2 linked regions of the Sediminitomix flava genome follow. The main gene of each other region encodes a partner of the protein of the gene in region 2 in a complex. Links are inferred from orthologs where the notes say so. Each region holds a gene or a part of one and is shown on either strand. Other genes may lie near its edges. The genes, in order: metK and groL.

Region 1 (3,276 bases), on a different replicon or contig from region 2:
TTTATTATTTAATAAGATGTTCAGATTTATTCTTTTTTCAACTCGATTCCCATTTCTTTGGCTTTTTCGAGAAGCTCATCTTCAGCACCGTCATCTTTATACTTTTTATACATTAGTAAAAGTAGCTTTTTACTTTGTTTACTGTTTGCTCCAGTTAAGATGTTGATTTTATGTGCCATTAGGATATCTTCAGTGGCAGCTCTGTAATTTCCTTCTCCCAATCGGATATTTCCAGCAGATAAGTAGCCAAAAGCTTCATCTGGAAATAGCTCCTTATAACCATTGTAAATTTCTACGGCTTTATCACTTTCTTTGGTTAAAAGATAGGCTTCTGCAAGCTCAATTTGGGCAAACTTACCTTCAGGATAGAGAATTAATGATTTTTTGAAAGCTCTAATTGCTTCAGGGTAATTCTTCAGTTGCTTATAGCAAAAACCCATATTATCCCAAGCCAATACAAATTCAGGGTCAATGATTAATGCTTTATCATAAGCTTTTATCGCATTGGTATAGTCTTGTATTTCTTCGAACGTTTTTCCGTTTTCATACCATTTATTGGCCTTTTTCCATACCGAATAATAATAGGTATTTCCTTTATCTTTTGAAGAAGATTGTTGCAAGCAATTTTCAGAAACTTGTTTGGTTACATTTTCAATAAGTGCCCACATATTATCGACTTGTTCAAGGGCTTTGATTTGCACTTGTGTCATTTCTGGAGCTACTGCTTTCATTGCTTCTGAAATACAATTTTCCATTATCTCATCGTCAATTTCTTCAGGAGCATAATTTCGTAAGCAATCACATGTGTACGAACTTACTTTTTGATCTAAAGCAACTTGAGCATTTGCTTGAAAGGTGAAGTATAAAAGGCTGGTAACAAAAAAGATAATCTTCTTCATAAATATCAATCTCTACATTTACCCAAAGGGTGAAAAAGTGAAAAACCCCAACCTAACAAGTAGATTGGGGTTCAAATGTATATGATTTGGAAGATTAAAGGCTAAAATCGTCTTTAATTTTTCCTACATAATCTGTCTTTTCCCAAGTGAAGAACTCAACTTCTTTAAGTTCTTTCTTACGGATTTCTGTCTTAACACCATCAACTTCAGTGATATCAACTGTGTTGAATTCTACTTCAGCAGTGTAAGGAGAACGACCTACGTGCCCGTAAGCTGCCGTTGGAGTATAGATAGGGTTTTTCAATCCCAGACGATCGATAATTGCTTTAGGACGCATATCGAAAATTTGAGAAAGTTTAGCCGCAATTTCTACATCAGAAAGACCTACTTTAGCTGTACCATAAGTATTGATATTCAAAGATACTGGATTTGAGATACCAATTGCATAAGCAACTTGTACCAACGCTTCGTCTGCCAATCCTGCTGCAACTACGTTTTTCGCGATGTGACGAGCAGCATAAGCAGCCGAACGGTCTACTTTAGAAGGATCTTTTCCTGAAAATGCACCGCCACCGTGAGCACCTTTACCACCGTAAGTATCTACAATAATTTTACGACCAGTCAAACCTGCATCACCGTGAGGTCCACCAATCACAAATTTACCTGTAGGGTTGATGTGATAGATTGTATCTCCGTCTAATAATTCAGCAGGAATTACTCTAGCAATAACATGCTCTTTTACATCCTCAGCAATTTTTGCTAACATTTCTTCTTCTGCTGCAAAATCATCGTGTTGAGTAGAAACAACAATTGTATGAACACGCTTTGGTTTACCGTCTTCATTATACTCAATCGTTACTTGAGCTTTTGCATCAGGGCGAAGATATGGCATTACATCAGATTCATTTTTACGGATGTTAGCCAATTCCTTTACCAAACGGTGAGAGAATGCCAAAGCTGTAGGCAAATATTCTGGAGTCTCATTTGTGGCATAACCAAACATCATCCCTTGATCTCCTGCTCCTTGCTCTTTATCAACTCCTTCTCCTTCATTTACACCTTGTGCAATATCAGGTGATTGACTGTGCAGTGCCACTTGAACACCACAAGAGTCTCCAGAGAATTGATAATTATCTTTGTTATAACCTATATTATTAATTGTCTCGCGTACAATATCAGGGATTTCTACGTATGCTTTTGTTGTGATTTCTCCAGCTAATACTGCAAGCCCTGTAGTTACGAGCGTCTCACAAGCAACACGAGAGTCTGGGTCTTGAGACAACATTGCGTCTAAGACTGAGTCTGAGATTTGGTCAGCAACTTTATCAGGGTGCCCTTCAGACACCGATTCAGATGTGAATAGGTATGCCATTCTTGAGTTATTAAATTTAAATCAACTTTTATTTAGATTCTGGATATCTCGTGAACTATTGTTCCGATGCTAAACAGCTTACAATGTAGATTTGTTTGGTCAAGAACCTATATTTTTCTTAGATCAAAAATCACATTCCAATGAAAAGCACTAAATTTTATACAGAAAATGATAGTGCACGGTGCAATCCAAAACGCTATCAAAAAAGAAGAGTCCATATCGGTAGGATGAAACTTATCTTCTCCTGACTCTTGTCAGAAATGGGAATTAGCACCTGCCTATTTGGAAGGGGGTTGCTAAGACTTCATCGGGCCCAGTCCCTCGGTCTTTCTTGATAAGCTATACAAAGGTATATAAATTCTATTGTGTCACCAATTTTATTTAGAAAGATTCAATAAAAGGATTTTCACGAAGAGTTTCAGAATTGGATAAACTATTGTGATTTAGATGAATGTAGGTCTGAATTATTCAAGAAGAAAATGATGTTTATGTATTAAAAATCATATGAAAAGTATCATTCTCTTTTTGCTATGTAGCTTTTTTATAGCTTGTAAACATTCTCCCAAAGACGAAACTGTTGCCGATAATCATCTCAAACAAACACATTACCTTTCTGTAGAGAAAGGGCATGGGAAGTTACAATCACCTATAAATATAGTAACCTCCGAAGAAGACGATTCAACACATACGATTTATTATAATTATACACATATCACAGATAAACCTCACCAACTTATCAATGAAGGCAAAACGGTAAAAGTAGAATATGAACCTGGAAGTACGTTTAGTTTTGATGGAATAGAGTACAATTTTGACCAACTTCACTTTCATACTCCGTCAGAACATTTGATAGATGGTGTGACATATCCAATGGAAATGCATTTGGTACATTCAAATACTAATAAGGATGGTTCTAAAAATTACTTAGTTTTAGCTGTGCTTTTTAAAGAAGGAACAGATCCTAATTTCTTTAAAGAATTGATCGAACGAATTCCAGACAAAGTA
Region 2 (3,313 bases):
CTCAGCAGACTGATCCATTCTCATGTCTAATTCAGCATCAAAACGAGTTGAAAAGCCTCTTTCTCCACAATCAATTTGATGTGATGAGATTCCTAAATCGGCAAGAATTCCATCTACAGGAATTTGATTATGTAATCTCAAGAATCTCTTAAGGTTTCTAAAATTGCTTTGAACGAACAAAAATTGTTCATTTTCAATTTTATCTGCATTTTTTTTCGCGTCTTGATCTTGATCAAAAGCGACTAATTTCCCATTAGAGATTCTTTCAAGTATTGCTTTAGAATGACCTCCACCACCAAAAGTCACATCCACATAGGTGTTTCTATCCTCAAGTTTTAACCAATCGAGGCACTCCTCAAGCATTACAGGTATATGATACATCTTATTTTGAATTCTTTTTACTTTATAATAAGGCTATTCATAGAACAAAACAAACTAGAAATTCAATTTATGAATAGCATTTTCATTACTACTCTTATTCTGTCATTTTCGACCTAAGCCCACAAATTTTCTCTTAGATATAGAATAGTGACGACAAAGATAGAAAAAATGCAATTTCTTATGATTTATAAGGAAGTTAATGTTTTAATAAATTGCATAAAAAAAGCGGTATAAGTAAAAACTTATACCGCTCAATATCTATACTAAGCTTTCGCTTAAGTTATTTCTGATGTCAACTGATTACATCATACCTGGCATTCCACCGCCCATACCTGCTGGAGGCATAGCTGGAGCACCACCTTCTTCTTTCTCAGAAGCAACTACACATTCAGTAGTTAACAACAGAGAAGCGATAGATGCAGCATTTTCTAAAGCCAAACGAGTAACTTTCGTTGGATCAATAACTCCGTTCTCAACTAAGTCTTGGTACTCATCAGTTCTAGCATTGTAACCGTAGTTTCCAGCATTTTCCAATACTTTATTTACGATTACTGAAGCCTCAAGACCAGCATTTTCAAGGATAGTTCTCAATGGAGCCTCGATTGCTTTTCTCACGATTTCAACACCAATTTGTTGATCTTCGTTTTCAGTAGAAACACCTTCCAAAGCAGAAGAAGCTCTTAGTAGTGCAGTACCACCACCAACAACTACGCCTTCTTCAACAGCCGCTCTAGTTGCAGCCAAAGCATCGTCTACACGGTCTTTCTTTTCTTTCATTTCTACTTCAGTAGCAGCACCGATATAGATAATAGCAACACCACCAGCCAATTTAGCTAAACGCTCTTGCAATTTCTCTTTATCGTAGTCTGAAGTAGTATTTTCGATTTGGTGTCTGATTTCAGCTACACGAGCTTCAACAGCAGAAGATTCACCAGCACCGTTTACAACTGTCGTATTATCTTTATCGATAATTACTTTTTCAGCAGTACCCAAGTACTCGATAGTAGCATCTTCCAACTTCATTCCTGTTTCTTCAGAGATTACAGTACCTCCAGTCAAAACAGCGATATCTTGAAGCATTGCTTTTCTTCTGTCACCAAAACCAGGAGCTTTAACAGCTGCAATTTTCAGTGCACCTCTGATACGGTTTACAACCAATGTAGCCAAAGCTTCAGAATCTACATCTTCAGCAATAATCAACAATGGCTTACCTGACTGAGCTACTGGCTCCAATACAGGAAGAATATCTTTCATAGCTGAGATCTTCTTGTCATAGATCAAGATATATGGAGATTCCAACTCAGCTTGCATTTTCTCAGTATTTGTCACGAAGTATGGAGACAAATAACCTCTGTCGAATTGCATACCTTCTACAGTCTTAACTTCTGTTTCAGTACCTTTTGCTTCTTCAACAGTGATTACACCATCTTTTCCAACTTTCTCCATTGCTTCAGCAATCATGTTACCAATCTCAGCATCGTTGTTTGCAGAGATAGTAGCTACTTGAGCAATTTCTTTGTTGTCTTGTACTTCGCTTGAGTTATCTTTCAATTGTTTCACCAAAGATGAAACAGCTTTATCGATACCTCTTTTCAAATCCATTGGGTTAGCACCAGCTGCTACATTTTTGATACCTGCAGTAAAGATTGCTTGTGTCAAAACAGTAGCTGTTGTAGTACCATCACCTGCCTCATCTGCAGTTTTTGATGCTACTTCTTTTACCAATTGAGCACCCATGTTCTCGATTGGCTCTGCCAATTCGATTTCTTTTGCTACAGAAACACCATCCTTAGTCACGTGAGGTGCTCCGAATGATTTGTCAAGAATTACATTTCTACCTTTTGGTCCTAATGTTACTTTAACAGCATTAGCCAATGCATCAACGCCTTTTTTAAGACCGTCAATTGCTTCTGTATTAAAGAAAAGTTCTTTAGCCATCTTATAAATATTTTAAAAAAGATTCTTAATTAAATTGATATTGGAATAGGTTAAAGCTAATACTTAAACAATAGCGTAAATATCAGCTTCCTTCATGATCAAGTAGTCTTTGCCTTCTAAAGCTAATTCAGTTCCTGAATATTTTCCATAAATCACTGTATCACCAACTTTCACAGTCATAGGCTCATCTTTTGAACCAGGGCCTACAGCTACAACAGTACCTCTTTGTGGTTTTTCTTTTGCATTATCTGGGATAATAATTCCAGAAGCAGTTTTTGTCTCAGCTGCAGCAGGTTCAACTAGGACTCTATCTGCAAGTGGTTTAATGTTAACTGTTGACATTTTATTTTAGTTTAAAAGGTATTTTTATTAAAAATATAATTTTCAAATCTGTAGAGATTTAAGCACTTCTTATGCCATTTTAAAAAAATCCGAATATTGTCATATTTACTGACACAATGACGCAAATTAACCTAAAACGTATCTGACAAAAAGTAAAAATAATATGACAAATCACTCATTTACCCAAGGGGTGGGACACTGAAGGGTAGAAACACCAGGTTTGTCACTTTTCTTTTTATTCCCAAAGTCAGAATTTCTAGGGATATCGAAACTGAAAGAAATTTCATGGGAACCTCTTCCTTCATTTGTTAGAGAAGAAATAGTATAATCATAACTATAAGCAATATTAACTGACTTAATTTTAAATCCTATCATACCCGATATCGCATCTTGATTAATACCAGACTCTTCAGCAGACTCTATTATTGGAACACCTCTATACCACATACCTATTAATAAAGGTTTCATTAGAAAATAAGCTCCGAGGCTTAACTGCTGTGTACGCCTTTGTCTTCTGTATTCAAATACAGGAGTTAATATTTTATCATTATAATCTTTAATCATTGATCTCCGACCAGTCCAACCAAGGTGAAATAAGTATCCACCATGAATAGATAATCTGGTTGGCAAAATATCATCTCCTGTACCATCA

Evidence for each region.
Region 1: the proteins of groL (region 2) and metK are in contact, whole or in part, in a cryo-EM structure (PDB 8P4O), measured with the Escherichia coli proteins. The link is inferred for Sediminitomix flava from one-to-one orthologs.

Annotation. Positions count from the first base shown.
Region 1 is NZ_QGDO01000002.1:1,221,076-1,224,351, reverse strand. The notes cover bases 133-3,074. They hold metK (methionine adenosyltransferase), read right to left. Parts: upstream 2,272-3,074; coding sequence 994-2,271; downstream 133-993. Other genes in these bases: BC781_RS12030 (carbonic anhydrase family protein), read left to right, coding at 2,776-3,074; BC781_RS12040 (tetratricopeptide repeat protein), read right to left, coding at 133-899. Outside these bases: more of BC781_RS12040, read right to left, coding at 27-132; more of BC781_RS12030, read left to right, coding at 3,075-3,276. UniProt on the Escherichia coli protein: Catalyzes the formation of S-adenosylmethionine (AdoMet) from methionine and ATP.
Region 2 is NZ_QGDO01000003.1:457,424-460,736, reverse strand. What follows is about bases 1-2,979. They hold groL (chaperonin GroEL), read right to left. Parts: upstream 2,320-2,979; coding sequence 682-2,319; downstream 1-681. Other genes in these bases: BC781_RS13715 (PorP/SprF family type IX secretion system membrane protein), read right to left, coding at 2,833-2,979; BC781_RS13720 (co-chaperone GroES), read right to left, coding at 2,383-2,661; rsmH (16S rRNA (cytosine(1402)-N(4))-methyltransferase RsmH), read right to left, coding at 1-381. Outside these bases: more of BC781_RS13715, read right to left, coding at 2,980-3,313.